2 regions of the Arthrobacter sp. UYNi723 genome follow, and region 2 is predicted to be linked to the other one. Evidence: riboswitches for the same ligand, from Rfam matches in the RefSeq annotation. Region 2 holds a riboswitch; the other holds the start of a gene.
What was found. A riboswitch is a leader RNA that binds a small molecule or an ion and turns the genes downstream of it on or off. The one in region 2 is predicted to bind S-adenosylmethionine.
Positions count from the first base shown of each region.

Region 1: another riboswitch for S-adenosylmethionine. It lies ahead of ACVWY0_RS00850 (aminotransferase class V-fold PLP-dependent enzyme); the one in region 2 lies ahead of ACVWY0_RS04955 (DUF1737 domain-containing protein).

Region 1 covers NZ_JBSRZM010000001.1:181,719-196,800, reverse strand. The annotation lists gene ACVWY0_RS00900 (GDSL-type esterase/lipase family protein) at 1-455, shown strand, start outside; gene ACVWY0_RS00895 (DUF4097 family beta strand repeat-containing protein) at 555-1,397, shown strand; gene ACVWY0_RS00890 (PadR family transcriptional regulator) at 1,397-2,008, shown strand; gene ACVWY0_RS00885 (50S ribosomal protein bL37) at 2,178-2,252, shown strand; gene rsrA (mycothiol system anti-sigma-R factor) at 2,419-2,679, opposite strand; gene ACVWY0_RS00875 (sigma-70 family RNA polymerase sigma factor) at 2,676-3,485, opposite strand; gene ACVWY0_RS00870 (DoxX family protein) at 3,799-4,335, shown strand; gene aroA (3-phosphoshikimate 1-carboxyvinyltransferase) at 4,342-5,742, shown strand; gene rsgA (ribosome small subunit-dependent GTPase A) at 5,726-6,841, shown strand; gene hisN (histidinol-phosphatase) at 6,894-7,706, shown strand; SAM riboswitch class IV at 7,863-7,976, shown strand; gene ACVWY0_RS00850 (aminotransferase class V-fold PLP-dependent enzyme) at 8,012-9,451, shown strand; gene ACVWY0_RS00845 (class I SAM-dependent methyltransferase) at 9,558-10,316, shown strand; gene ACVWY0_RS00840 (metal-dependent transcriptional regulator) at 10,348-11,061, shown strand; gene ACVWY0_RS00835 (fluoride efflux transporter FluC) at 11,062-11,496, shown strand; gene ACVWY0_RS00830 (fluoride efflux transporter FluC) at 11,496-11,891, shown strand; gene ACVWY0_RS00825 (hypothetical protein) at 11,935-12,303, shown strand; gene ACVWY0_RS00820 (S1C family serine protease) at 12,397-13,506, opposite strand; RNA gene ssrA (transfer-messenger RNA) at 13,711-14,079, opposite strand; gene smpB (SsrA-binding protein SmpB) at 14,167-14,637, opposite strand; gene ACVWY0_RS00805 (M23 family metallopeptidase) at 14,725-15,082, opposite strand, start outside.
Region 2 covers NZ_JBSRZM010000004.1:153,939-169,020, forward strand. The annotation lists gene ACVWY0_RS04925 (aminodeoxychorismate lyase) at 1-261, shown strand, start outside; gene ACVWY0_RS04930 (NUDIX hydrolase) at 328-795, shown strand; gene ACVWY0_RS04935 (pyridoxamine 5'-phosphate oxidase family protein) at 880-1,344, shown strand; gene ACVWY0_RS04940 (GNAT family N-acetyltransferase) at 1,358-1,915, shown strand; gene ACVWY0_RS04945 (acetyl-CoA C-acetyltransferase) at 2,020-3,216, shown strand; gene ACVWY0_RS04950 (hypothetical protein) at 3,225-3,599, opposite strand; SAM riboswitch class IV at 3,712-3,827, shown strand; gene ACVWY0_RS04955 (DUF1737 domain-containing protein) at 3,841-4,104, shown strand; gene ACVWY0_RS04960 (rhodanese-like domain-containing protein) at 4,101-4,514, shown strand; gene ACVWY0_RS04965 (O-succinylhomoserine sulfhydrylase) at 4,511-5,719, shown strand; gene ACVWY0_RS04970 (methyltransferase family protein) at 5,845-6,354, shown strand; gene ACVWY0_RS04975 (DUF1905 domain-containing protein) at 6,266-6,607, opposite strand; gene ACVWY0_RS04980 (LysR family transcriptional regulator ArgP) at 6,692-7,594, opposite strand; partial or broken gene ACVWY0_RS04985 (LysE/ArgO family amino acid transporter) at 7,664-8,289, shown strand; gene ACVWY0_RS04990 (hypothetical protein) at 8,461-9,114, shown strand; gene ACVWY0_RS04995 (glutamate--cysteine ligase 2) at 9,206-10,432, opposite strand; gene ACVWY0_RS05000 (UDP-N-acetylglucosamine 1-carboxyvinyltransferase) at 10,584-12,107, opposite strand; gene ACVWY0_RS05005 (glycoside hydrolase family 25 domain-containing protein) at 12,396-13,133, shown strand; gene ACVWY0_RS05010 (energy-coupling factor transporter transmembrane component T family protein) at 13,182-13,976, opposite strand; gene ACVWY0_RS05015 (ABC transporter ATP-binding protein) at 13,973-15,082, opposite strand, start outside.

The DNA.
Region 1 (15,082 bases), on a different contig from region 2:
GTCCCCAGGAAGGAACGGAAGGGCTGGCTGCCCGCTGGCAGGAGGAGGCAGGGCGGCGGTTCGGCGACCAGCACGAGAACCGCCTGGTGATCGGCCTCTCGGGCCGGGACATCGAGTTCGGCCTTTCCACCGCCCGGAGCCGCCTGAACCTGGCCAACATCCTGGATACCGCCACGCAGAACCGGATCGAGGTGTTTGTGGTGGGCCCGCCGCCCACGCTGGACCCGGTACAGAACCGCCGGCTCTCCGATCTGAACACAGCTTTCGCTGACGTCACCACCAGGCGCAAGCACCTCTATGTGGACACGTTCTCCCCGCTGCTGAACCACGAACAGTGGCGCCAGGACCTTGCGGCCAACACCGGCACTCCCGGGCAGGCGGGCTATGGCCTGATGGCCTGGCTGGTGCTCCACCGTGGCTGGTTCCAGTGGCTGGGCATGGACGCCCCCGAGTAGGTTTCCCCACCTTCCAGTCGCGATATATCTTGACCTGCTCCGCCGGCCCGTTGTATCTTGGGGTATCAGTCACGATATATCGCGGTTTTGGAGGATTTCATGACAGAGGACAGCTGGACCGTCACAGGTCCGCAAACCATCGACGTTGACCACGTCAGGTCGCTAAAGCTGGGCATGGTCCGCGGCAGGTTCGATGTCGTCATCCATGCCGACGCCGTTGCCCGCGTAGAGATCAACGACGTCCAGGGCGATCCCGTGTCGGTGACACTGACGGACGGCCGGCTTGAGGTCCGCCATCAGCTGCACGGCCCGCAGGGCTGGTTCAAGAACCTGATGGGCACGGTCAACCACAACAGCAACAACTCAGCGGTTATCAGTATTGCCCTGCCGGCCGGCGTCGAGGTGGAGGCCGGCACGGTCAGCGGCGATGGCCTTGTGTCCGGAATCAGCGGGCGCACGCGGCTCAATACCGTCTCCGGTTCTGTGATGGCAGACGGCACATCCGGGGAACTTCACGTCAACACCGTCAGCGGCGAGGTCATCGCGCGAAATCACGACGGCGTCCTAACCGCCAAGAGCGTCTCCGGCGAGGTCACCGCATCCGGCCGGTTCAGCAACATCCGGGCTCATACGGTCAGCGGCGACATGAGTTTTGACCTGCTCGGCTTTACCCACGACTTCGGTGCCAATTCAGTCTCCGGCGACCTCACCATCAGGCTGCCCCACGACGTCGGGGTGGACATCGTGGCGAAGTCTGCCAGCGGCGTTGTGGTGATTGATGACCAGCAATACTCGCAGCCCGGCGGCAAGGTGGAAACCATTGCCGGACCGGACGGGAAGCTGATGCTGGTCCGGACCAACTCGGTGTCCGGCAAAACGTCCATCTTCCATGGCCAGCCGGCCCGCAATGACGATGCAAGTAGCCCGGAAGCGGGGCACTGATGCCTCCGGTGTTCGCCCATGGTGCGCTCCGGCTGTACTTGCTCGCACTGCTGGAGTCGGGGCCCAAACACGGCTATGAACTGATCAAAGCCCTCAGCGAACGGTTCGGCGGCACCTACTCCCCCAGCGCGGGAACCATCTATCCGCGGCTGGGGAAGCTGGAGGAAGAAGGGCTCGTCGCCACTGAATCAGAAGGCCGCCGCACGAACTACCGCATCACCGCGGCGGGGCTTGCCGAACTCAACAAGCGCCGGGAGGAACTCGCCGGAGTCGAGAACGACATTTCCGCTTCCGTCCGCCGCCTGGCGGACAACCTGCGGGCGGATATCCGCGCCAACATGCGCGGGTTGCGGGCAGACCTGGCAGCCACCGCAGAGGCGGCCCGTTCCACGGCGCGGGCCGCCGATTTCAGGAAAGCCGGCCGCCAGTCTTCGGAAGGGTTCCGGGAACTGAAGGAAGCGGAGATGCTGCTACAGGCGTTCCGGGACGACCTGCGCGTGGAACTGCGGCTGCAGGCCACCCGGCAACCGCTCAGCGCCGTCACGCTGGAAACTGTCAGGACCGTCCTGGACCAGGCACGCATCTCCATCCGCAACTCACTTCCCGGCTGAGCCGTCCGGCGGAACCGCCGGGCTGAGCTGCGCGGCTGTGCAAGCCGCCGGACTGAGCCGCCGGTCGGTGTTGCCCCCGGTCACAGCCGTTTCGGTTTCGCGGCGTGTCCCATGGTGTGGGAGACTTGAGGGCAGCTCTTTTGAGTACCAACATTTAAGGAGGCCAGCTATGAGCAAGCGTGCACGTAAACGTCGTGACCGTAAGCGTGGCGGCGCGAACCACGGGAAGCGCCCCAACGCCTAAGCTAAAGCTTGGAAAACGGTTTAAGCGAAGGACCCCGGAAGCCACACGGCTTCCGGGGTCCTTCGTCTTTGCGCTGTTCTATGCCTGCCTGCAGTACTGCTGACGGGCATCGACGCATCCAGGCGTCCACGCAGTCAGGTGTCCCTTCAGACGGCTACCGCTTGGGTCAGGCGTCCACCGGGCGGATCGCGTGGATCCGGTCCAGGATGGCGTTCTTCAGGTTCTCCGGAGCGGCCTCGGTGCACGAGCGCTTCACCATGGTGCGGATCACACACTCCAGGTCGTACTGCTCCGTGCACTCAGGGCACTCATCAAGGTGGGTCTTGATTTCCGTGATGTCCTCGCGGGTCAATGCCCCGTCGAGGTATTCGTAGATGCGTTGCATCCGGGCGTCATCGCAGTCGCCCAATCCCTGGCAGTCGCTCATTTCCTGTTCTCCTGTTTTGTGGTCGCGGCCGTGTCCTGTGATTCGACGGCGCCTTTGAATCCTCGTTCGGCGGCATAGTCCGCCAGCATGTCCCGCAACATTTTCCGGCCGCGGTGAAGCCGGGACATCACTGTCCCGATGGGCGTGTTCATGATGTCCGAGATTTCCTTGTACGCGAAGCCTTCGACATCGGCGAAGTACACGGCCAGCCGGAACTCCTCGGGGATGGCCTGGAGCGCCCGTTTGACGTCCGAGTCCGGCAGGTGGTCCAGCGCCTCAGCCTCGGCCGAGCGCAGGCCGCGGGACGTGTGCGACTCCGCCCTGGCCAGCTGCCAGTCCTCGATGGTGTCCGAGTTCGACTGCAGCGGTTCGCGCTGCCGCTTGCGGTAGAGGTTGATGTACGTGTTGGTCAGGATCCGGTACAGCCATGCCTTGAGGTTGGTGCCGGGCTTGTACTGGTGGAACGCTGAGAAAGCCTTGGTGTAGGCCTCCTGGACCAGGTCTTCCGCATCCGCGGGGTTCCTGGCCATCCGCATGGCGGCCGAGTAGAGCTGGTCCACGTACTGCATGGCATCACGCTCAAAGCGGACCCGGCGTTCTTCCGCTGATTCGGTGGCCACATCCACGGGTTGCTCGGCGGGCGCAGGCTCAGCGGGCAAAGGGACATCCGTTTCAGGCTGCGCGTCTGCAGGCCGCGAGTCACTCCCTGCCGGCGCATCGCCGCTGGCATTGGCGTCGTTGCTTGTTTTGGCTTCGCGTTCGGAGGCCTCGTACATGGCCTCGAGGGCCGGATCCAGGGTGCTCATTGCGTTCAAGTCTACTGTGACGGCCTTGGCGCGCCGCGATCCGTACTCCGGTGGATCGGATTCCAGAGTCTGCAGTGCTACGGGTCCGGCGGGCTCCGTCCCGTCCTTCAGTAACCTCAAGGGCAACTCCAGTCTGTGTCAGGCCATGGTGTTCCAGGCAAATACCTGCCGGGCAATCCATGATGAGTCAATTCGTCCGGTGTTCGGACCCGCAATCCATAACCGCTGGCGGCAGGAAAATATTCCCCAAAAGTGCAAGACTAGAACGGACTCCGCCGCATTCGGTGCGGTTCGTCCAGCCAGGAGGAAACCCATGTCCTTTGTCCGTACTCTCGCCCGCCCCATGCTGGCTTCCAGTTTCGTCGTCGCCGGACTGGACAAGCTGAAGAACGCCGATGACACCGCCACCCAGCTCTCGCCGCTCCTGCAGAAGGCGGCCGCGTCGCTGCCCTTCCAGGCCGACGAAAAGATGCTGGCACGGGTGATCGGCGGAACGCAGGTGGGTGCCGGCGTGCTGTTCGGACTGGGCAAGTTCAGCCGCCTCTCGGCAACACTGCTGACCGTCATCTCGCTCCTGAACACCTTTGTGGAATGGCGCAGCGCGGACATCAGCACCAAGGAAGGCCGAGAGGCACGCCGGAACCAGCTGCTCAAGAACATTTCGCTCAGCGGCGGCGCCCTGCTGGCCTCGGTGGACACCGCCGGCAAGCCGGGCCTGGCCTGGCGTGCCGAGCACCTCGCCGCGGACGCCCGGAAGACTGCCGCCGGCGCCCGCAAGACCACCGGCCAGAAGCTTCACAAGGCGGACAAGGCCGTGCGCCGCGCCGTCGAACACGCAACGGGGGCGTAAGGACGGATGACCGGTTCCACCCCGCCCGCAGCCACCGACTCGCACAGCTCCACCGGCACCGTTCCGCACTGGCCGGCCCCCTTCGCCAGCAGGCCCATCAACGCCACCGTCACAGTGCCGGGTTCAAAATCCCTGACCAACCGGTTCCTGGTCCTGGCCGCGCTGGCTGACGGGCCGTCCCGCCTCCGCGCCCCCCTGCATTCCCGGGACTCTGCGTTGATGATCGACGCCCTCCGCCAGTTGGGAGCCACCATCACGGAGGTGCCCGGCGACGGCGCGTTCGGGCCGGACCTTGAGGTCATGCCCCTGAGCCAGGAGGCGCCGTCGTCAAGGACGCACATTGACTGCGGCCTCGCCGGAACAGTGATGCGTTTTGTTCCGCCGCTTGCGGCGTTGCGCAACGGCGTGAGCGTGTTCGACGGCGACCCCCACGCCCGGAAGCGCCCCATGGGCACCATTATCGAGGCCCTGAAAGCTCTCGGGGTGGCCCTGACCGCGGACGACGGCGGGACCCCCTCGTCGCTGCCCTTCACCGTGGAAGGCACCGGGGAAGTCCGGGGCGGCCATCTGGTGATCGATGCCAGTGCGTCGTCACAGTTCGTCTCGGCCCTCCTGCTGGTCGGCGCCAGGTTTACCGACGGACTCCACCTTGAACACGTGGGCAAACCAGTGCCCAGCCTGGACCACATCAACATGACCGTTGCCGTGCTCCGCGGCGTCGGTGTATCAGTGGACGATTCCGTGCCCAACCACTGGGTAGTGGCACCGGGCCCCATCCGTGCCTTTGACCAGCGCATTGAGCAGGACCTCTCCAACGCCGGTCCGTTCCTGGCCGCCGCGCTGGCCTCCGGCGGCACCGTCCGGATCCCGGACTGGCCCGCCGGCACCACCCAGGTGGGAGACCTCTGGCGCAGCATCCTGGCGGACATGGGCGCGGACGTCAGCCTGGCTGACGGCGTCCTGACCGTCACCGGTGGGCCAGAGATCAAGGGTGCGGATTTTGACGAAACCAGCGAACTCGCCCCCACGGTGGCGGCCCTTTGCGCCCTGGCCGGCGGACCTTCACGGCTGACCGGCATCGCGCACCTGCGCGGCCATGAGACTGACCGGCTGGCCGCGCTGGTCACCGAAATCAACCGGCTCGGCGGCGACGCGGAAGAAACCAGCGACGGCCTGGTGATCCGCCCGGCAAAGTTGCACGGCGGCGTCGTCCACAGCTACGCGGACCACCGGATGGCCACCGCCGGCGCCATCCTTGGCCTGGCGGTGCAGGGTATTGAAGTCCAGGACATCGCCACCACGGCGAAGACGATGCCGGAATTCCCGCAGATGTGGGCCGATATGCTGGCCCAGGGCGCTGCCGCCGACGACGCCACGGAAGGCTCCAGCGGTGGCACGCAGCACTGATTCCTGGGACGAGTCCGACGTCCGGATCCGGCCCAGCAAAAAGGGCTCCCGGCCGCGCACGAAGGACCGTCCCAGCCACGACGACGCCGTCACGGGCCGCATCATCACCGTGGACCGCGGCCGGTACACCGCCGTCGTCGGTGAGGACTCGGGCGACGAGCGGATCATCATCGCAGCGAGGGCCCGCGAACTCCGCCGCTCCCCCGTGGTGGCCGGCGACTTCGTCTCCCTCGTTGGAGATGTCTCCGGGGAGCCGGACACCCTGGCCCGCCTGGTCCGGATCCAGGACCGCAGGACCCTGTTGCGCCGCAGCGCCGATGACACCGATCCGATCGAGCGCGCGGTGGTGGCCAACGCCGATCAGCTGGTGGTGGTGGTGGCCGCCGCAAACCCGGAGCCGCGCACGGGCTTCATCGACCGCGCCCTGGTGGCCGCTTACGACGCCGGCATTGAGCCGCTGCTGCTCGTCACCAAGGCGGACGTCAAGGATCCGGCGGAACTGCTGTCCAACTACGAGCACCTGGACTTCCCGGTGATTATCAGCCGCACGTCGGACTCCGAGGCCTCAGGTATTGATGCCCGCTCCGACGACGGCCTCTCGGCCCGCCTGGACAGTGATGCAGTTTCGCAGCTCCGCGCGTACCTCGAGGGCAAGGTCTCGGTGATGCTGGGTCATTCCGGCGTGGGCAAGTCCACCATGGTCAATGCGCTCACGGGGGCCGAACGGGCCACCGGTGGCGTGAACGCGGTGACCGGCCGCGGCCGCCACACGTCGTCGTCGGCCCTTGCCCTGAAGTTGACCGGAGCTCCGGCCGGAAGCTGGATCATCGACACCCCTGGCATCCGTTCGTTCGGCCTGGCCCATGTTGACCCGGACCGGATCTTGCGGTCCTTCCCGGACCTGGAGCCGGGTACGGATGCTTGCGAGCGTGGCTGCAAGCACAACACCGCGGCCGTCAATTGCGGGGTGGATGCCTGGGTGTCCGCCGGCCACGCGGGCCCCACCGGCCCGGCCCGGCTCGCGTCCCTGCGGCGGCTGTTGGGCACGGATCCCCGCCTGGTAGGCCAGGAAACCAAGGAACTGGGCAGCATCGGCTAGACGGGACGCCGATGTCCCCAACACTGCGGCCCGGAGACGGTAGTTTGGAACCATGATCCAACCCGCTTCGAGCTACAACGATGACTTGCGCCTTGCCCATGTGCTGGCAGATTCCGTGGATGACCAGACCATGAGCCGCTTCAAGGCACTGGACCTCCGCATCGAGACCAAGCCGGACCTGACGCCGGTAACGGACGCGGACAAGTCCGCGGAGGAAGCCATCCGCGGCCAGCTGTCCCGCTCGCGTCCGCGCGACGCCGTGCTGGGCGAGGAATTCGGCAGTTCGGGCCATGGCTCCCGCCGCTGGATCATTGATCCCATCGACGGCACCAAGAACTTTGTCCGCGGCGTCCCGGTTTGGGCCACCCTGATCGCCCTCGTGGACGAAGGCGAACCCGTGGTGGGAGTGGTCAGCGCGCCCGCGCTGGGCAAACGCTGGTGGGCCGCCAAGGGTTCCGGCGCGTACATGGGCAAGTCCCTTGCCGCCGCAACGCGGCTCCGCGTCTCGGACGTCTCCAAACTTTCGGATGCCTCCCTGTCCTACTCCAGCCTGGGCGGCTGGAAGGAACGCGGCAACCTGGATGAGTTCCTGGGCCTGACCGAGGACGTGTGGCGCACGCGCGCCTACGGCGATTTCTGGTCCTACTGCATGGTGGCCGAAGGTTCCGTGGACATCGCCTGCGAGCCCGAACTGAACCTGTACGATATGGCTGCCCTGGTGCCCATCGTGGTGGAAGCCGGCGGCCGCTTCACCTCCTTGGAGGGACAGGACGGGCCGTTCGGCGGCAACGCCCTGGCCACGAACTCCATCCTGCACTCAGAGGTGCTCAAGCGTCTGAACCCGGATCTGGACGATCTCCTCTAGGCACTTTCTTCGAATTATCGACGGCGGACGCCTCCTCAAGGGGGCGTCCGCCGTCGTATCTTCGACAAATGTGCGGTTCCTCAAACGCGCGTAACAAAGTCCTTAACATTGGGCCGGCTTCCTTTCTGCAGCGGCAGATGTTCTACGCTCTTAACAGGTCACGAGTGCCAGCGCTAAACCCCGGTTTGCTGGCCGGCAACCCTCCATTCGCGGTGGGGTGCCCCGGGTGACGACCAGGCCGGTCCGGAATGGACACGGCAAGCGCGGATTCCCGGTACCGGGAGTCCTTTTAGAGTGAGGTCTCCGTGACAACTGCCACCGTCTCCCCCAACACTGTTTCTCCCAGAAACGCCGCCCCCGCCAAGGCCGCTGCGCTGTTCAAGGATGCCGCCGCCATTGCCGGCCGCCCCCTCTCTGCCGTCACCGGCGCGGAAATCCAGGCACCGCTGATCCAGGGCGGCCACATCCGGTACGCAAACCTGGACTACGGCGCATCCGCTCCCGCCCTCTCCGTGGTGTCGGCCTACCTCAACGAGATCCTGCCGTTCTACGCCAGCGTCCATCGCGGCGCCGGCTACGCATCGCAGATCAGCACGTCCGTCTATGAGAACGCCCGGGACATCGTGCGCGACTTTGTGGGCGGGCGCCCGGACGACTCCGTCATCTTCACCCGGAACACCACCGACTCGCTGAACCTGCTGGCGGGTTGCCTGCCGGCGACGGACGGGCGGTCCAATGGCGATGTCCTCTACCTGGACATCGAACACCACGCCAACCTCCTGCCGTGGCAGGGAGTCCCGCACCGCAGCGTCGTCGCCGCGGACACCATCGTGGGGACCCTCGAGGTCCTCCGCGCCGAACTTGAGCAGGGCAACGTCAGCCTCCTCGCGGTCACGGGCGCCTCCAACGTCACGGGCGAGATCCTCCCGATCAGGGCTCTGGCCGCCCTCGCCCATGAGTACGGCGCGCGGATCGTGGTGGACGCCGCGCAGTTGGCGCCGCATCGGCGCATCAATATCAGCACCGACGACGTCGACTACCTCGCCTTCTCCGGTCACAAGCTCTACGCGCCCTTCGGCTCCGGGGTCCTGGTGGGCCGCACCGACTGGCTCGACGCCGGAACTCCCCACCTGGCCGGCGGCGGCGCCGTCCGCGAGGCAAAGCTCGACGGCGTCAGCTGGGCCACCGGTCCGGCCCGGCACGAGGGCGGCTCCCCCAACGTCCTCGGCGCGGCCACGCTGGCCCGCGCCACCCAGGTCATCGCGTCCCTGGACCACGACCGCTGGCACGCCCACGAAGCGGCCATCAGGTCATTCCTGGTGGACGGTCTCGCGAAGATCGACGGCGTCACCGTGCACCAAATCTTCTCGGACACGGATGCTGAAACGGGCACCATCGGCGTGGTGAACTTCTCCGTGGCAGGGTACGACGCCGGGCTTGTGGCCGCGTACCTGTCGGCCGAGCATGGCGTTGGCCTCCGGGACGGCCGCTTCTGCGCGCACCCGCTGCTCAAGCGCCTCGGCCTTCCCTCCGGTTCCCTGCGGGCCAGCTTCGGCGTGGGCTCACGGCTGGAGGATGCCCAGCGGCTCCTTGCCGGCCTGGAGCAACTCCGCCGGACCGGCCTGGGCTGGGACTACGTGGTGGACGCGGGCCGCTGGGTTCCGGCCAACGACACCCGCACGTACCCTCACTGGGCTCCCAACACGCCGGGCACCGCCGGCGCGGCTCCGTGCCTTGACGACTGACTGACGCTTTCCTCCCCTGGTTCCTGACCTGACCGCTGCCCACCCGGCTGCGGCCCATGCGGTAAATTCGAAGGATACCGATGGGCACAGTTGAAGGAGGCCGCACGTGGCACGGGGTGGCCCCAGACTTGAGCACGGACGCCGCCTGGAACTCGGACGGAGTTTCCAGGACGGCGGCGAACATTACCAGCGTGTACGCCCTGGTTACCCTGCCGAATCGGCGGACTGGCTGATCCCTGCCGGGGCCACGGACGCCGTGGACGTGGGCGCCGGCACCGGCAAGTTCACCGCCCTTCTGCTGGAACGCGGCCTGGCGGTTTCCGCCGTGGACCCGTCGCCGGACATGCTCGAACAGCTGCGGGCCCACTACCCGGCGGCGGACGCGACCCAGGGGACGGCAGAGGCGACGGGACTCCCTGACTCCTCGTTCGACGTCGTGAGCGTGGCGCAGGCCTGGCACTGGTGCGATCCTTTGCCCGCGAGCACCGAACTGGCCCGGATCCTGCGGCCCGGCGGAACGCTGGGGCTGATCTGGAACCAGCTGGATACGTCCGTTGCGTGGGTCCACCGTTTGTCCCGCATCATGCACGCGGGCGACGTCTACAAGCCCGGGTTCCGCCCGGTGGTGGGCCCGGAGTTTGAAGGCCTCGAGAGCCATGTGACGCGGTGGGAGGACAGCCTCAGCACGGCGGACATCATGGAACTGACGAAGTCTCGCAGCTATTATCTGCGCGCCGGCGAAGCCACCCGCGGCAAGGTCCTCGCCAACCTGGACTGGTACCTGCACGAGCATCTGGGGCACGCCGTCGAAGAGGACATCAGCCTACCGTACCTGGCGCTGACGTGGCGGGCCACGAAGGCGTGACGGGCGCTGACCACCGGGTAGGCTTGGAGGTGTGAAGACCAGCGCGCCCTCCTCCTCGATCGAGGACTACGTCAAGGTCATCTACGGCTTCACGGAGTGGCAGGACAAACCCATCACGTCCTCCCAGCTCGCGCAGCGCCTGGGGGTGGCCAATTCCTCGGTCTCGGAAATGGTCCGCAAGCTCAAGGACCAGGGCCTGGTGGACCACAAGCCGTACAGCGCCATCACCCTCACGGACTCCGGGGTCCGGTTGGCGTTGTCCATGGTGCGCCGGCACCGGCTTATTGAGACCTACCTCGTGCAGGAGCTCGGTTACCGCTGGGACGAAGTCCACGACGAAGCCGAACTGCTGGAACATGCGGTGTCCGACACATTTATTGAGCGCATGGCGGAAAAACTCGGCAACCCGCAACGCGACCCGCACGGTGACCCGATCCCCGCCGCGGACGGCACGGTGCTCCTGCCCGAGGCCCACCTGCTCGGCGAACTCGATCCCGGGCACACCGGCCGGATCACCCGCATCAGCGACGAGAACCCGGATCTGCTGCGGTATCTTTCCGCCGAGGAAATTGACCTCGACGACGAAGTGGAGGTGGTGGGCCGTAAACCGTTCGGCGGCGCGCTGGTGGTGCGGATCAGCAACACCGGCAGGAAGCGGGACTACGATCTCGCGGATGAAGTCACCGCGGCGCTCTGGGTCCACAGCGACCACCCCCATACCGGCTGCACGCTCAGCGACAGCTGAATGACGAACGCCCTCGTGCCGCACTGGCGGGCCTGGCTGGCCGTGGCGGTGGGTGGCCTGGCCGGAACGGAACTCCGGTACGGCCTGGGACTCGCCTTTCCGGAATCCTCAGGGACAATGCCATGGGCCACCCTGAGCATCAACGTCGCCGGAAGTTTTGTGCTGGCTACCCTCACCACGGTCTGGATAGCCCGGCCGCACACAGCGTTCTGGCTCCGCGCCGGCCTGGGGCCCGGGCTCCTGGGCTCGTTCACCACGTTCTCTGCCGTAGTCTTCTCGATTGGCCACCTGGCCAGGGCCGGCGAACATCCCGTGTGGATTGCGTACCTGGGTCTGTCCCTGCTGCTGGGCCTGGGCGCCGCGGCCGGTGGCTGGCGGACCGGCCGGCTGCTCACCGACCGGCTGCAGGGTGACCGGGCGGGGACAGCGCCGTGATGGGCGCGGTCCTGGTGGGAGTGTTCGGCATGGCGGGCGCCCTGCTGCGCTTCGCCGTCGACAGCTGGTTCGCCCACCGCGAGGGGCTCCGCACGGCCGTCAGCCCGAGCGGTAGGCCGCGGCACTGGCCGTGGGCCACGCTGACAGTCAACGTCACGGGGTGCCTGATTATCGGGCTGTCCATCGGCATGACCGGACGGCTCGGCCTTGCACCCGAGTGGCAGACCGCTGTCGCCACCGGCCTGGCGGGCGGGCTCACCACGTTCAGTTCGTGGACCACCGCCACGGTGCGGCTCCTGAGTGAGTCGCGGTTCGGTGCCGCCGCCCTGAACGTCGGCGCCAACCTGGCCGCCGGATTTGCCGCGGCGGCTGTGGGCATCGCTCTGGCGTCGTAGGAGACTCTTTCGGGTTTGTCCCGGTCCCGTATCGTTGACTCTGATGATTAGCAGACGCGACGCGGCAATTGCCCTTGATGTACCGATGGAAATGGCCCAGCGCCACGGCATCCCGAAACGACTGTCCGAGGCGGAGCTGGGCGAAATCCTGGACAACCCGCCGGCATGGCTGATCCAGTCGCGGGCCAACCGGACCGGCAAGCGTCCGGTCTGGGTGCACCTGGAATGCGCCGTCTGCGGCTACGAGGAAGCGGCCCGGCCCAAAAAATGGTGGCCGGAATTCACGTATGTGGTGTGCGAGCACCATGCCCCGGATGAGGTGCCGCCGCTAAGGCCGGGCCTCATCAGGAGCGAGTTCGACGGCGTCGGGACCCGTTTTGTGGGCATCGCGGACGTTGCAGTTCCGGACTGATTCGGGGCATTACATTCGGGGCTGAACAGGCGTATTTTACGAAGTGGGACGCAGCCCGTCCCCCGTTGTAAGGAGCACGCCATGCCGGACAAGTCACCACACCAGCAGCTGCACAAAAAGCCGGTCAAAACCATCAAGGAAAAACGCGCGGAGAAGAAGGCCAAGAGCCCGATTGAAGGCCCGCAGGACCCTGTAGCGCACCTGAAGAAGCGCCGGTAGCGGTTTACCCGTTCCGGCCATCTCTTCGGGCACTGCCACAATGTCCACTTCCTGGCCGTCCCTCAGCACTCGAATCGGCAGCGGCTGGCCGATCGCATCGGCGAACAGCAGCTTCTGCAGGCTCTCGGCGTTGCTGACGGGGCGGCTTCCGGCTGTCAGGATGACGTCACCCGCCCGCAGGCCCCCGCGATCTGCAGGCGAACCGGCCAGAACCTCCACCACGCGCAGCCCGTCCCGTTGTCCCGTCCTGATCACCGCGCTGGCATTGAGCCGGAACGGCGTGCTGACCACGCCGAGATAAGCCAGCCTGACACGGCCATCCTTCAGCAGCGCAGAGATGATGCGCCGCGTAGTGGTGTTGATGGGCACAGCCAGGCCCAGCCCCGCTCCGGCCACTGCGGTGTTGATTCCCACGATGCGGCCGTGCGTATCGGCCAGGGCTCCGCCGGAACTGCCGGCACTGAGTGCTGCGTCGGTCTGGATGACGTCCTCGATCACGCGCCGGTTGCCGCTGGACCACACCGGAATGGCGCGGCCCAGGCCGCTGACCACGCCCGCTGTGACTGATCCGGCCAAGCCCAGCGGATTTCCCACCGCAACGACCAGCTGGCCCACCCGCAACGTCTCGGCATCGCCGAACTGCGCCGGGGCCACTTTCGGTGCCCTGCCGTGGACCACCGCGAGGTCGGACAAAGGATCCGCCCCCACCAGTTCAAGATCGGTCCTGCTGCCGTCCGCAAAGGCGGCATGCCCTTGGTGTGTGCCGGCTACGACGTGTGAATTGGTGAGGAGGTAGCCGTCTTCCGTGAACAGCACCGCCGAGCCTGCACCCCTGCGGAAAGGGCCGTTGCGTCGGTTGCCGGTCATTTCAATGGCCGCAACGTGCGGGGTGACCGTCTCAGCCACGCGCATGACGGTCTCCGAATACGAGTCCAGCGGACCGTCGTCGGCCGCTGCAGAGTTGGGTTCCCGCGCCGCATCCATGGCGCACCTCCTGGCTGGCGTTGCTGACTCCGACTTCCAGACCTTGTGCTGCGCCGGACCTTATTGGCAACAACCACGCGGTGGCACTGGGTAGTCCCGGAATAGCTACGCCGTGGGTGAACAGGGCGGCTGACACGGCGCTTAAATGCCAGAAGACCCGGACGCGGCGTCCGGGTCTTCTGGCAATGTCTTGCGACATTCAAAATGTGGAGATGGGGGGAATTGAACCCCCGTCCGATGTCGTGTTAACAGGTCTTCTCCGGGCGCAGTTTGCGTCGGATTTTCTCGGCCCCAGCCCTCCTGCAAACAGGTGGCTGATCCGGGCCCAGTCATCTAAGAGTCCCGTTTGCCCCGATGACGGAGGCAAGCAGCAGTGGCTATCTAAATGACGCCAGGTTCCGGGGCAATAGCAACCTCGGGCTGACGGACTGTCTTACTGCTTAGGCAGCGAGAGCGAAGTCAGTGCGGTTTGATTTGGCACTTATTGGTTTGCAGACAGCGTTTACGAGATAATTCTGCATCCTCGGCCCGCTTCACCTGTCGCGACTAACATCGTCGAAACCGATCATCCCCGTATTTTGTTTTCAAACCGGCCGGGCTGTGCAGGCACAAATCCCTACCGGACTACTTATCCTAACGCATGTCCGGCGGAAATCATTCCTACCGGCGGTTGCGTTCCCGGACCTCGCGAAGGGCTTCGCGGTTGTCCTGTTGCTCACGCAGGGTCTGTCGCTTGTCGTACTCACGCTTACCGCGGGCGATCGCGATTTCCACCTTGGCCCGGCCGTCGAGGAAGTACAGCTGCAGCGGAACCACCGTGAAGCCGGACTCGCGGATCTTCACGGAGATCTTGTTGAGCTCCTCACGGTGCAGCAGCAGCTTCCGACGGCGGCGTGCGGAATGGTTGGTCCAGCTCCCCTGGTTGTACTCGGGAATATGGATGCCCTCCATCCACAGCTCATCGTTATAGAACGTGCAGAAGCCGTCCACCATGGAGGCATGGCCTTCGCGCAGGGACTTGACCTCGGTCCCCATCAGGGCGATGCCTGCCTCGTAGGTATCCAGCACGAGGTAGTCATGCCGGGCCTTACGGTTGGTGGCCACAACTTTACGGCCACTTTCTTTGGGCACGGTGGAACTCCTCAGTTCGTGGATCCTGGTTGGCTCCGGCCTTTCCGGCGCGGAGTCATACCAGTGTACGGCAGGCGCGGACTGGCGTTACAGCAGGCGCATCGGGTCAACTGCGGCCCCGTTGAGCCAGGTTTCAAAGTGTGCGTGGCAGCCCGTTGAGTTGCCGGTGCTGCCCGAGTAGGCGATGAGCTGCCCCTGGGATACCTGCTGGCCGTTGGAGACCACGACGCTGGCGTTGTGGTAGACAATCGTGGTCAGGGAGTTGCCCTGGACCACACCGTGGGAGAGCTTCACCCGCCAGCCGCCGCCGTCGGCAGAGTTCCAGCCTGAGGAGAAGACCTCGCCGGCTGCCGCTGCGTACACCGGCGTGCCGCAGGCGGCGCCGAAGTCGATGCCGGTGTGGAGGTAACCGCCGGTGCCGTAGAAGTCGATGGTTCCCGGCGGG
Region 2 (15,082 bases):
ATCACCCCGCAGCTGGACAGCGGGATTCTCCCCGGGACCTCCCAGGGTGCCCTGTTCGCGGCGGCCAAGGCAGCCGGCTGGGAGCTCGGCTACGGGCCGCTGGAGCCGCGGGACCTTCTGGACGCCGACGCCGTGTGGCTGATTTCCAGCATCAGGCTGCTCGCGCCGGTGAACCACATTGACGGCAAGGAAGTCGGGACGCCTGCGGTGCAGAAGCAGCTGACGGCCGAACTCAACGCATTGTTGGCCGGGATCCAGTAGGTTCCGGGATTCAGCAGTTTCCCGGATCCCGTAGTTTTCCGAAGTTCAGCAGGGAGGTCTGAGGCCATGGCGGTTCGCAGTGCAGGGATCCTTCTGTACCGGCAGGGAGCAGACGGGCTGGAAGTGTGGATAGCGCACATGGGCGGACCGTTCTGGGCCCGCAAACAAACCCAGTCCTGGTCGGTTCCCAAGGGCGAGTACCTTCCCGACGAGGAACCCCTGCTGGCCGCGCTGCGCGAGTTTGCCGAAGAAATCGGCACGCCGCCGCCAGCTGTTGCCTACTTTGAGCTGGGCGCGTTCAGGCAACCGTCGGGAAAGATCATCACAGTGTTCGCCGCGGAGTCTGACTTCCAGCCCGAACGGATTGTGAGCAACACGTTCCCGCTGGAGTGGCCCAAAGGATCCGGCGTCATCCAGGACTTTCCCGAGGTGGACGATGCCCGGTGGGTGACGGAATCCGAGGCCCGTAGCAAGCTGGTCAAGGGCCAGCTTCCCCTCCTGGACGCCCTGCTGGAGCATGTTGGATTGCCCTGAGTCGACCTGCCCAGGCCCGGGCCTGGGGGTTAAAGCGTGGCAATACCCTGTTGGTCCGTCCCGCAGGTCCGTATGGTTTGGTGCATGAACTCTCACACGCAGCCGACCACCAAATTGACGTTCGACGAATGCTGGGAATTCCTTGCCGGGGACACACTGGGGCGCCTGGCCCTTGTAGTGGACGGCCATCCGGAGATCTTTCCGGTCAACTACGTCCTGGACCGCAGGAGCATCGTCTTCCGCAGCGCCGGCGGCACCAAACTGTGGGGCGCCAAGGCAGACCGTCCCGCGGCGCTGGAGATCGATGGATACGATCCCCGCACGGAGGTGGCCTGGAGTGTGGTGGTGCGCGGAGACACCGAAGTGATCGAGGCACAGGCTGACAAGGACGCCGTTGACGCCCTGCATCTGGAGCCCTGGCAGCCCGGACCCAAGGACTACTACATCCGGCTAAACCCGCTCGCACTTACTGGCCGCCGCTTCCAGGTTGCCAAACCGGACGTTTGGAACACCCGGTTGTCGGACCGCCGTCGTGCTTCCTTCGAGTAGCGCGGGAGAGCTTATGGGCGGCGAAGCCCCCGCTCCGCTCGTCCCGGGGGTCCGGATCCGGCTGCTGCGGCGGAGCGATGCGGCCGGCCTGAGTAAGGCCTACCTCCGGAACCGACAGCACCTCGCTGCGTGGGAACCGGAGCGGGACGAAGCCTTTTTCACTCCCAGGCATCAGCTGGACATCATCCGGGCCAAGCTCGCCCAGCATTCCGTGGACCAGGAAGTTCCGTGGGTGCTGGTGAACCGCGACGATCCCGCGTACATCGTCGGCGCCGTCACCCTTACCGGCATCGTCCGTGGGCCGTTCCTCAACGCCAACCTCGGGTACTGGGTTGATTCCAGCCTCAACCGGCGGGGCATCGGAGCTGCCGCGGTCCGCTTCGCCACGGATCATGCCCGGACAGAACTGGGCCTCCACCGGGTCCAGGCGGCAACGCTGCTCCACAATGAGCCCTCACGCAAAATCCTCAAACGCGCCGGGTTTCGGGAAATCGGCGTGGCGCCGCAGTACCTGAAGATCGCCGGCCGCTGGCAGGACCACCTGCTCCACCAACTGCTCCTCCACGGCTGACGCGATCGCGGCCGAATCCACAGCGCCCGCGCCACCTCACCGGCCCTCACGGTTCGCCTAAGCTGGCCTCAAGCACTCTTGAATCCGCAACCGAAAGGCAGACCATGAGCAACGACGCTCACATCCCCGTCATCCTGGGCGGCGCACGGACCCCCTTCGGCAAGTTCCGCGGCAGCCTCTCCGGGCTCACCTCCAGCGAACTGGGTGCCCACGCCATCCGGAACGCACTGGAACGGTCCGGCGTGGCGCCGGAACAGATCCAGGCCGTCATCGTGGGCCAGGTTATCCAGGCGGGCGCTGGCCAGGGACCCGCCCGGCAGGCCAGCCTCGCCGCCGGCATCGGTTGGGATGTGCCCACCGTGACCATCAACAAACTGTGCTTGTCCGGCCTGACTGCCGTGATTGATGCCGCCCGGATGATCCGCGCCGGCGAGGCTGATTTCGTTGTGGCGGCGGGCCAGGAGTCCATGACCAACGCTCCGCACCTGCTCCCCCGGCTTCGCGGCGGCGTGGCCATCGGCGATGTGCCGCTGCTGGATTCGCTGAACTTTGACGGCCTGCAGGACCCCGTCTCAGGTGAACTGATGGGCTCCGCCACGGACGCCGGGAACGCCCGCCTGGGCATCAGCCGCGAGGACCAGGACGCCGTCGCCGCCCTTTCGCACCAGCGGGCGGAGGCCGCCCGGGCGGCCGGCATCCTGGCTGAGGAGATCGCTCCGGTGGAGGTCCCGCAGCGCCGGGGACCCGCCGTCGTGATTGATGCCGACGAAGGCATCCGCGCCGGTACCACCATCGAGATGCTGGCGGCACTGAAGCCCGCCTTCTCCAAGGATCCGGCGGCCACCATCACCGCCGGTTCGGCCTCCCCGCTGTCAGACGGCGCCGCCGCAGTGGTAGTGGCCAGCAAGGCAGCTGCGGAAGCGGCCGGCCTCAGCTGGATCGCGGAAATCGGCAGCCACGGCCAGACCGCCGGACCGGACGGATCCCTGCATTCCCAGCCGTCCCGCGCCATTGAGCGAGCCCTGAAACTCGAAGGGATGACCATTGACGACGTGGACCTCATTGAGATCAACGAAGCCTTCGCCTCGGTGGTGCTGCAGTCCGCCACGGACCTGGGGATCGACGCGGACAGGATCAACGCCGACGGCGGCGCCATCGCCCTGGGCCACCCGGTGGGCGCCTCGGGGGCCCGTCTGGTCCTGCATCAGGCACTCGCGCTGAACCGGCGCGGCGGCGGGACAGGCGTGGTTGCGTTGTGCGGCGGCGGCGGCCAGGGCGACGCCCTGATCCTCAAAGCCTGACGCCAGGTTCAGGCTCCGGATCGAAGCACTATGAGGGGCACCAGGCGTTCCGCGCACGAAACCCGGACCAGTTCCGCCGGCCCCTGAGCCGCCCGGTTGTTCACTCCGGTGTCGTCGCACCAGTCCAGGTTGTACGGGTAAGCGGTGACCCCGGCCTTCCCGGGAGCCACGCCAGCCGGGACGGTGAACACGAAAGTGAAGCCGCCGTCGTCGGACATGGGAGCGAGCTCTTCCAGCACCGCGGTACCGGTCGCATCCTTGACCGTCACCTGGACCTGCGCATCGGTGCCGTAGCGGGCATCGCAAGTGGTATCCGGGGCGCTGACGGTGATCTGGTTGCCGGGTTTGGCGGCGGCAGGCGAGACGGAAAACTCCGGCGGCATGCAGGGCGCCGGCGTTACGGAAGCACGGCGGGGTCACGGAAGCACGCGTTGGTTACGGAACATGACGTCGGCGGCGGTGCGGCCGGGCGGCCCGGATGTTACGTTTTTGGGGAGTAATGAGAACCGGCGCCAAGCCCTGACTGGCCGGTCGGCAACCCTCCCTTTCGCGGCGGGGTGCCTCAGGTGAATACTCGGCATATCGACCCATTCGAGCTGCAAGCGTGAAAGAAGGAGTTCCGTCGTGTCTGACGCCCCCGCCCCCGCCCCTGAAGAGAAACTGTCGTACCGGCTTGTCACCGGACCGGATGACAGGTCTTTCTGTGAACGGATTTCCACTGCCCTGGCCGAAGGGTATGTCCTGCACGGCAGCCCGGCCGCGACGTCCAACGGCGGCGTTGTGATTGTTGCGCAGGCACTCATCCTCCCGTCGGCCATCGCCACCGCTGATGCCGCCGTCGCCTCCGCCGTGGATGACCTCGATTTCGACGGCGAGGGCCACGCATGAGCTACGCCGGAGACCTCACCCCGCAGCAGGCCTGGGCCAAGCTGGAGCAGGGCGCCATCCTGGTGGATGTCCGGACCGAAGGCGAATGGGCCCACATCGGCATCCCCGACACGAAGGCCACGGACAACGATCCCCTGTTCATCCCGTGGACGTTCCCCGGCGGCATCCCCAACCCGGATTTCATCACCGACCTGACGCAGCAGGCCCCGGAGGACGACGGCGCGGAGCTGGTATTCCTCTGCCGCTCGGGCCAGCGCTCCATCGCCGCCGCCATCGCCGCGACGCAGGCCGGCTTCACCTCCTACAACGTCCTGGAGGGTTTCGAAGGCGAGCCGGACCGCTACGGCGAGCGCACCGTCAACGGCTGGAAGAACCGCGGCCTGCCCACCAACCTGGGAATAGCCAAGTGACCTTCAACCCAGACGCCGCCGGCTGGAGCGCCGAGACGCAGGCGGTCCGCGGCGGGCTGGACCGCACCAACTTCCAGGAGACCACCGAGCCGGTCTTCCTGAACTCGGGCTTCGTCTACGAGTCCGCTGCCGCCGCCGAGCGCGCCTTCACCGGCGAGGACGAACGCTTCGTCTACTCCCGGTACGGCAACCCGTCCGTGGCCACTTTCCAGGAACGCCTCCGCCTGCTCGAAGGCACCGAAGCGTGCTTTGCGACGGCGTCGGGCATGTCAGCTGTGTTCACCGCACTGGGCGCCCTGTTGGCGGCCGGGGACCGGGTGGTTGCCGCGCGATCGCTGTTCGGCTCCTGCTTTGTGATCCTGAACGAGATCCTGCCGCGCTGGGGCGTGGAAACCGTGTTTGTTGACGGCCCGGACCTCGAGCAATGGCGGGTTGCCCTGTCGGAGCCCACCACCGCAGTGTTTTTCGAATCCCCGTCCAACCCGATGCAGGAAATCGTGGACATCGCCGCGGTCAGCGAGCTGGCGCACGCCGCCGGGGCCACCGTCGTCGTCGACAATGTCTTTGCCACTCCCCTCCTGCAGCGCTGCGGCCAGCTGGGCGCGGACGTGATTGTGTACTCCGGCACAAAGCACATCGACGGCCAGGGACGCGTCCTGGGCGGCGCCATCCTGGGCACCAAGGAATTCATCGACGGCCCGGTCAAGCAGCTCATGCGGCACACCGGCCCGGCTCTCTCCGCATTCAACGCCTGGGTGCTCACCAAGGGCCTGGAGACCATGGCGCTGCGCGTCAAACACTCCTCCACGTCCGCACTGCGGATCGCCGAATGGCTCGAACAGCAGCCGGCCGTCAGCTGGGTCAGGTACCCGCTGCTGAAGTCACACCCGCAGTACGAGCTCGCCGCCAAGCAGATGAAGGCCGGCGGCACCGTCCTCACGCTGGAACTTGCGACGACGGGCGGCCGCTCGGGCAAGGACGCCGCCTTTGCGCTGCTGGACGCCCTGCGGATCATCGACATCTCCAACAACCTGGGCGACGCCAAGTCCCTCATCACCCATCCGGCCACCACCACGCACCGCGCCATGGGTCCCGAGGGCCGAGCCGCCATCGGGCTCAGCGATGGCGTGGTGCGGCTGTCCGTGGGCCTGGAGGACGTGGACGACCTCATCGGCGACCTGGAGCAGGCCCTGAAGCACATTTGATCGGCTTGGTTCTGATTGGCGCAGATCTCGTGCGCGCGAACGGTTGGCGCGAACTGGCAGATAATGCCCTGTTCGAGGCGTTTTGAGGGGATTATCTGCACGTTCGCGCCGGGAGGCGGTGACGTATGAACGCACACCGGGACTGGGGCCGGCTGCTGTCCAACATCCCGCTGCCCGAGCAGAACCTGGCGGGAATCGCCGTCGGCGTGGTCCTTCAGCGTTTGATGCCGCTCCGGCTCGGCGGGCCAGACTTTCTGGTACGGACCATCGGCGCTGCATCGTTGGCGACGGGTGGCGCAATCGTCACCTGGGCGTTGCTGGCTGCCCGGAACACCCGGTTGTCCCGGCCCGATGCGTTGCTAACCGCCGGGCCCTATGCGCACTCGCGGAACCCGATGTACGTGGGCTGGGCCCTGGCGCACCTGGGAATTGGGCTGCTGCGCGATGATGCCTGGATGGTGGCTGCACTTCCGTTGGCTTCCGTCGCAGTGCACCGCGGGGTGCTTCGAGAAGAAGAGATCCTGGCGGCGTCGTTCCCGGTGGAGTTCAGCCAGTACCGCTTGTCCGTTCCCCGGTACGTGCCTCGCCTTCGCCGTGGATGGCGAGCCGGACTGCCACTTCATCCCCGTCGCTGATGCCCGCCGCGTCCCTGACGGCCTTCTTGACGGGCAACAGGTAGGAGCGGCTTTTGCTGTCCGGAAAGACCGAGGTCTGCCAGCTGCAGCCGGAGATTTCCGCCGTGACTTTGACCGAGCCGAAGCCCTTCCGGAACGCCGCTGCCTCTTCCCGGAGGTCGTCTGCGACCTCCGCCGGGAGGGTCAGGAAGTGCCAGCCGGATTCGTCGCGATAGCGCCACAGTCCGGCCCGGAATGAGTACGACGACGTCACGGCCTGAGTATGGCATGCCGCGTTGCCGGACGCATCCCCTGTCATGGCCGGGCCAGGCGAATGGCGCGTGAGGAGAACGGTGGCTTAGGCGCCTGGCTGGCGCAGTTCCCGGGAGGCCGTCTCCCGGACGGCGGCGGTCAGCTGGTTGAGAACCGGGGAGTCGATTTTCCAGCGCTGCCAGTACAAGGACACGTCAACGGGGCTCGCGGAGGCCAGCTCCACGAGGGCGCCGCTGCGGAGGTCTGCCAGGCACTGTTGCTCCGGCAGCAGCCCCCATCCCAGTCCCAGCCGGATGGCCTGGGCGAACTCGGCCGACGACGGCACATAGTGCCGCGGCGCGGTCAGTTCCGCGCCGGTCATCGTGCGGAAGAACCGGTCCTGCAGGTCATCTTTTCGGTCAAAGTCCACCACGGGGGCCTGGCTCCCTGCAACAAGTTCCGGCCCGTCCGGCCACCAATGACGGAGGTACCCGGGGCTTGCCACCGCACGGTATCGCAGGGAACCCAGCGGTTCCACGCTGCAGCCCTGGACCGGTTCCGGAGTTGCGGTCACGGCAGCCATCACCGCCCCGGTGCGCAGGAGCTGCGTGGAATGCTGTTCGTCCTCCCTGTGCAGTTCAAAGAAGGCGCCGACGTCGGCGGGAAGGCTTGCCAGGGCCTTCAGAAACCACGTGGACAGCGAATCGGCGTTCACCACCAGGGGAATGGGCGCGCCGTGACTGCCACCGCTGTCACCGAGCTCCCGGCGGGCGTCCCATTCCAGTTGCCGGAGCTGCCGGGCGAACCGCAGGACCGCCTCCCCGGCCACGGTGGGGCGGACGGGGTTGGTGCGCTGCAACAGGATCTGGCCGGCCGCGTCCTCCATCGCCTTGAGACGCTGGGAAATGGCCGACGGCGTGACGTACAGGCTGCGGGCCGCCGCCTCGAGCGTCCCCTCGTCCACGACGGCCGCGAAGGTACGGAGCTGCTCGAACTGGAACATCTTCATTAGCTTTCCTTAATAGAGCTAAGAATATTTAGCTGGAGTAATCATACGTCCGCCCGTACGTTGGAGGATATGGATCTGACTGCATTTATCGGCCCCACCGTGCTGGGCTTCGGCACGGGCCTCGCCCTCATCGTGGCCATCGGCAGCCAGAACGCCTTTGTCCTCCGGCAGGGCATCCGCGGCGAGCATGTGGCCGCCGTCGTCCTGGTCTGCAGCGTCTCCGATGCGCGCTGCTCATCGCTGCGGGCATCGCCGGAGTGGGGGCGCTGCTCCAGTCGAGTCCCGTGATCGTAGACGTGGTCCGATTTGCCGGCGCCGCCTTCCTGGTGGGCTACGGCGTTATGGCGGCGCGCCGGGCGATTCGTCCTGGAGCACTAACGGCGTCGGGGCGGCAGCCTGCCGTCGGCCTCGGCGCCGCCCTCAGCACGGTACTGGCCCTGACGTGGCTCAACCCGCATGTCTACCTGGACACGGTACTGCTGCTCGGATCGGTGGCCAACCAGCAGGCACAGGATTTGCGTTGGTGGTTCGGGGGCGGAGCCATTGCCGCCAGCATCGCCTGGTTCAGTGCGCTGGGATTCGCTGCCAGGGTCCTCCGGCCGTTCTTCGCGCGGCCCGCCTCGTGGCGCATCCTGGACGGGCTCGTCGCTGCGGTCATGCTCACGCTGGGTATGCGCCTGGCAGTCGGTGCGTGACGACGTCGTTTCTTGGCGCGAACCGGCAGATAACGACTCCAAAACGCGAAAAACAGGGCATTATCTGCCCGTTCGAGCATTGCCGTTGACCTCGGCGGCAGTGCGGCGTAGCTTCATGGTCACCACCGCGATGTTGCTGGGCCAACGCATCCGCCGGACCGAAAGCCAGCCATGAACGGAAACCAGCCAGTGCAGGGCAGCAAGCCTTATCAAAAGGCCGGAGCAGTCATCGTCGCGGCGGGCGCTTGCTGGGGGCTCGGAATCTCCTTCGTGGGGAACGTGCACGCCACCCGAGACCCTGCCGCGAGGCTGGCCATGCTGGAGCGCCACCGAGGTCTTTGGGTTGCCGGACAATTCCTGGCAGCCGCCGGGACCATGGCCGTTCCCGTCGGATTTTCCCGGTTCGCCCAATCCATCCGTTCCGGCCCCGCCCCCGGCCCCGCCAAGACACTGGCCGCCGGCGCAGCAGCTGCACTGCTCGCGGGCGCACCGCTGTTCGTCGTGGCCTTGGCGGACCGCGCCTCGGACCTGGAGAGGTTCGCCTATCGGCGGGGTTCCAACTGGCCGTTCCTTACATATTCAGGGCTGCACATCAGCGGACTCGCAGCCCTGGGAGCCGGGCTGCTGCTCTTGCCGCTGAAGCCCTGGACCGGCATCACGGCGGCCGCCAGCGCGCCCGTCTTTGCTGCAATCCTGGCCGGCACCAAGGACATTCCGCCGTTCGCTTTCTACCTGGTGGAAACCGCGGTGGGAGTCCAGCTGATGCGCTACGAGGAACCCATGGCTCCGTCCGAGGACCACACGGACGCACTCCCCAGGCGTTGACGCTGGAGCCGGCGCGAACGGGCAGATAATGACCCCAGAACACGAAAAACAGGGCATTACCTGCCAGTTCGCGCAAGGGTATCGGAGGAACTCAGGACAGGCGCACGCGCAGCAGCTCCGGGACTTCGTCCGCCTCACGCAACCCGGAGGTGCCGCGCATCGTGACACGCACGGCGTGGGCAACCACGGCCCCCAGCCCGCCGTCGTCGGGCGCCGATTCTTCCATCACCGCGTCCCGCACCCTGCGCTGTTCGGAGGAGCCGGTGCCGCGGGCAATGATGTCCTCGACGCCCTGCCGGGCCAGGGAAAGCTCGTCCTGCTCGGCGAGGACCGGAGCCAGATAGTCCACCAAGGATCGCACCACGTCGACGGCCGGCGCCGGCCTGAACGTGCCAAAATCCAGCAACTCACCGTTCAGGCCACTGCTGCTCGCCTGCCATGCCGCCATCCGCAGCAGCACAGTGGGCACCGGGGCCGGCTCCACGCCGTCGCGCCATTCACGGCTGGCCGATTCGACCAAGGCCCGCACCAGCACCGCGATCAGGGCAGCGTCCTCGGCGCGGAGGCAGACGTCGGCCACCCGGACCTCAACCGTGGGGTGGTTCCGGGACAGTCGGGCGTCGAAGTAGATCATGCCTTCATCCAGCAGCACGCCACTGTCCAGCAGACGCGTGACCACCCTCCGATATGCGGAGTACGTGCTGAAAATGGCCGAAGGGCCGGACATGGGCCAGCGGTTCCAGGCCTGGGTGCGGTAGCTCTCGAATCCTGTGGGCATCCCGTTCCAGAACGGCGAATTCGCGCTCAGTGCCGTGAGGACTGCCAGCTTGTCCCGGATCCTGTCCAGCACGGCCACGCCCTCGTCCTTGGATTCGATGAACGTGTGGACGTGGAAGCCGCAGGTCAGCTGCTCCTGCGCGGTCAGGCCGAAGCGTTCGAGCATCCGGGCATAGCGGGCGTCCGGGGTGGTGTGGCTCGCAAGGCCAAACGGAGACGTGGCAAGCGCGGCGACCCTTGCACCGTTTTTGGTGGCCGCCTGGTCCGCCAGCAGCCGGCCGGCCCGAATCTGCTGCAGCAGTTCTGAGTACTCGAGGCAGGGACGGGTTTGGGTCTCGATCTGCTCAAGCTTCAGCTCGGCGGTCAGGCCAGTACCGTCGTCGCGAGCGGCTTTTTCCTTGGCTGCCAGCGCATAGGGACGTTCCGGGGCGTCGTCGGCTGCCATCCGGTGGCCGGACAGCATCGCGTCCGCGAGGGCAAGCGGCTCCCCCGTGTCCGGATCAACGATCAGGAGCTCTTCCTCGACGCCGAATGTACGCATGCTTATATTGTGCTGCAACGCCCGCCAGGTTGACCCGGTTACTGCCGATCATGACGAAGCGCGAACCGGCAGATAAAGCGCTCAAATCCGCCTCTAGGGGTCGTTATCTGCCAGTTCGCGCGGGGCGGAGGGCCGCAAGTGTACGTTCGCCCTAGTCCTGGAAGTACTCCACCTTGGCGCCGATGGTGTTGAGCCGTTCCGCCAGGTCTTCGTAGCCGCGCTCGATCACGTAGATGTTCCGCAGCTCCGAAACACCCCGCGCCGCGAGCATGGCCAGCAGCAGGCAGGCGGCGGGGCGGAGTGCCGGCGGGCAGCCAACCTCGGCGGCTCGCCACTTCGTGGGGCCGTTGACGTAGATCCGGTGCGGGTCCAGCAGCTGCACCTGGGCGCCGAGCCGGTTGAGTTCCGTGAGGTAGATGGCCCGGTTCTCATAGACCCAGTCGTGGATCATGGTCTGGCCGTGGGCGTTCGCGGCGATGACCGCGAAGAAGGGCAGGTTGTCGATGTTCAGTCCGGGGAACGGCATGGGGTGGATCTTGTCCTCGGGCGCCCGCAGCTCGGACGGTTTGGTGGTCACATCCACCAGCCGGGTGCGGCCGTTGCGCGCCACGTACTCGCCGGAAATCTCCAGCTGCTGGCCCATCTGCTCCAGTGTGGCCAGCTCGATCTCCATGAACTCGATGGGGACGCGGCGGATGGTCACCTCTGAGTTGGTGACGATCCCGGCGGTGATGAGGCTCATGGCCTCAATGGGGTCCTCGGACGGGAAGTACTCAATGTCGACGTCGATCAGCGGCTGCCCGGTGATCTTCAGTGTGGTGGTGCCCACGCCGTCGATCTTCACGCCCAGCATCTCGAGGTAGAAGCAGAGGTCCTGAACCATGTAGTTGGGACTGGCGTTGCGGATGACGGTGGTGCCGCGGCGGTGCGCCGCTGCCATGATCGCGTTCTCGGTGACAGTGTCCCCACGCTCGGTCAGCACAAAGGACCGGTCGTCAGTGTCAGGCAGCGGAGCCTGCACGGCGTAGAAACCGGCAGTGGCTTCCACGGAGAGCCCGAACTGGCGCAACGCCTGCATGTGCGGCTCCACGGTGCGGGTGCCCAGATCGCAACCGCCGGCATACGGCAGACGGTATTCCGCGGATTCGTCAAGAAGCGGGCCCAGGAGCATAATCACGCTGCGAGTGCGGCGCGCCGCGTCCACATCCATGGCCTTGAGGTCCAGGACGGCGGGGCGGCGGAGCTGGAGATCGGTGTCGTTAAGCCACGTGCACTCGACGCCGATGCTGGTCAGGACCTCCACGATCCGGTTGACCTCTTCGATCCGGGCGAGTCGGCGCAGGACGGTGGTGCCGCGGTTGATCAGGCTGGCGCACAGCAGCGCCACACCGGCGTTTTTGCTGCTGTTGACATCCACCGCCCCGGAAAGCGTGCGGCCGCCTTCGATCCGCAGGTGCGTCATCTGCGGTTTGCCCACTTTGACGATGCTGCGGTCGAAGATCGTTTCGAGCCGCTGGATCATTTTGAGGCTGAGGTTCTGCTTGCCCTGTTCCATCCGGGCGACGGCGCTTTGGCTGGTTCCCAGCGCGGCGGCGAGCTGGCCCTGGGTCCAGCCCTTCTCGGTCCGGGCATCCTTGAGCGTGGCGGCGATGTGCTCGGCAGTTTCCTGAGTCATAACAAAAAAATATCACAAATGAGCTATTTTATGGGATATGAAATCGGAGTGGCGACTGAACTCCCAGCAAATACCCGACTCATGAGATAGCCGCTCCTTGATGGTTGTCCTTGACCCCGCCACTCGCTCGGCGGGAGACTGAAACATCGGGTCCACCCGAAAAGCGGAAGAATGCCATGCAGGAGGCCTGCCATGTATGGGAATGCGGCTACAGCATCCCGTGCTTTAGCGTGTGCCATCTTGTGCCTGCTCTTGGCCCTTTGCGGGATTATCGTGGCGCCGGCGTCCGTGGCCACCCCTTCACCCGGCGAGGGCGCCGAGCAAGCACTGGGTAACGATGTCTCGTGGCCTCAGTGCAACAAGGCGCTTCCCGCCGCTCCAGCTTTCGGGATCGTGGGCGTCAACAATGGCCTGGCCAGCACCACTAACCCCTGCCTCGCCGAACTGCTCCGCTGGGCCGAAGCCATCACGGTGAACCCGACCGATCAGCCGTCCGTGGCCCTTTACGTCAACACCGCCAACCCGGGGCACGCTGGCTCCTGGTGGCCCACCAGTAACAACTACCCCGCAGCCCACGCTGTATCCAACCCCTACGGCACCTGCAAGGACAAGGACGTTGGCACGGCGTGCGCATACATGTACGGCTACGCCAAGGCGTACGACGACGCCTACATCCGCGGCATCAGCAGCCCCTCGGACTACCTGTGGTGGCTCGATGTTGAAACCGGCAACAGTTGGTCCCTCGACAAGAATGCCAACCGTGCCGTCCTGGAAGGTATGACCGACCTTTTTCACAGCATCGGCGCCGACGTCGGCATCTACTCCTCGGCCTATCAATGGGGACAGATCGTGGGCACCGTCAGCAGCTCCAGCAACCTTTATGCCCTGCCCACCTGGCTGGCAGGCGCCCTCAATGCCTTCGGAGCCACGGCCAACTGCTCGAATGCGCCGTTGAACCCCGGTGGCACAGTCACCCTGACCCAGTTCGTCTCCAGGGGCTTCGACTACAACCACTCGTGCATTTAGCAAGCACTGCGCGCCGTAGCCAGAATCCGGAAGCATGGCCCGCCCTTACTAGCGCCAGACGAAGTTCCAGGTCCCCATTACAGCCGCGGCAACCACAGCAGCCGCCGCGATCAGGGCGCCGCCCACCAGAACCCAGGCGTCCAGCGGCGAATACGTGGATTCCCGCGCCCACGTCCGCTGCCCGGTGCCGAAACCGCGCGCTTCCATGGTGATGGCCAGCCGGGACGCGCGGCGGATGGCCTGGACCAGGAGCCCGAAGCTCTGCCCGAGGGTGGCCCGCAGCCGTTGCAGCGGGCTGCCCTGCGAGCCCACGCCGCGGGCCCGCCGCGCCATGCCGATGGTCTGCCATTCCTCGGCCATGAGCCCTACCAGCCGCATCGCGGCCAGCGTGCCAAGGACAAAACGGTGCGGCAGCCGGGCCTTCTGGGCCAGTGCATCGGCGAGGTCGGTCGGATCTGTGCAGGTCATGAGCAGGATCGCCGGCAGGGCTATCGCGAGGCCGCGCAGCATAAAACCGATTCCCAGCTGCAGGGAACCTTCGCTGATGGACCAGATCCCGACGTCGAGCAGTACAGCGCCGCTGTCCGCCGCGACGATCGCCGTGCTCCAGCCGCCCAGGGCTGCCGCGATGATGAGCGGCCAGCCCCGTTGCCACAGCAGGCGAAGGGTGAGGCCGGCCAGCGGAAAGAGTGCCAGTTCCGCCACGAGCGCGGTGGTGGCAGACACCCAGTCGATGGAGAGCGCCAGCACCAGGGTGATGAAGAAGACGACGGCGAACTTGGCCAGCGGGTTGGCGCGCGTCAGCAGCGCGTGGTTGTCGCGGAGGGTCAGGGCACCCCTCATGCCGCACCTGCTTCCTGGCGGGCGCCGCCGCGCGAGGCCGGGCCAAGCCGCAGTTCAGCCCCGCCCAGAACGGCGCTGAATTCCTGGTCGTGGGTCACGGAAACCACGGAGGTCCCGGCGTCGAGCAATTCTGAGAGGAACGATGCGAGCTCGGCCCAGGTGTTGGCATCCTGGCCGAAGGTCGGCTCGTCGAGGACCAGCACACGAGGGTGGGCCGCGAGGACAGTGGCCACCGAGAGGCGCCGCTTTTCGCCGCCGGACAGTGTGTACGGATTGGCGTCCACCAGGTGCGTCAGGCGCAGCCGTTCCAGCAGTTCATCAACCCGCTCCTCGCCATGGCCCAGATGCCGCGGGCCGAACATCAGTTCGTCCAGCACGCGGCCGGTGACGAACTGGTGCTCGGGCTCCTGGAACACGGTTCCGATGCGAGAAATCAGCTGGTTGGCTTTCCATTTGAAGGGATCGATCCCGGCCCCCTCGGAAAGCTCGACGGCGGCGGACACCTTCCCCGCCACCGGCGCCAGAAGCCCGGCGAGCGTCAGCGCAAACGTTGACTTGCCGGCGCCGTTGGGCCCCGTGACGGTGAGTGCCTGGCCGGAACGGACCTGGGCGGTAATGCCCTGCTGCACCGGCACGGGCGGGATGGTCCGGAAGCCGCGGCGCCTCGGACGCTCGCGGGAGACGGCCAGGTCCTCGGCAGCCAGCAGCAGGTCACCGGAGCCTGCGGACACGCGGCGACGGGTTGCCGGAACATAGCCCGGCACCCAGACGCCCGCGCCGATCAGCATGTCCCGTGCCTCCGCAAGCACCTGGTCCGGCGGCCCGTCCAGCAGGACTGCGGACGTGGCGGCGGAACTTCCAGCGGAGCCCGCAACCGAGCCCGGCTGGAGCACCACAATCCGGTCCACCAGGTCCTTCCAGACGGACACGCGGTGTTCCACCACAACGAGTGTGGCTCCGGTTTTGTCCAGGCAGCGGCCCACGGCGTCGCGGACTTCCAGCACGCCGGCGGGATCGAGGTTTGCGGTGGGCTCATCCAGCAGGATCAGCCCGGGCCGCATTGCGAGGATCCCGGCCAGCGCCAGGCGCTGCTTCTGCCCGCCGGA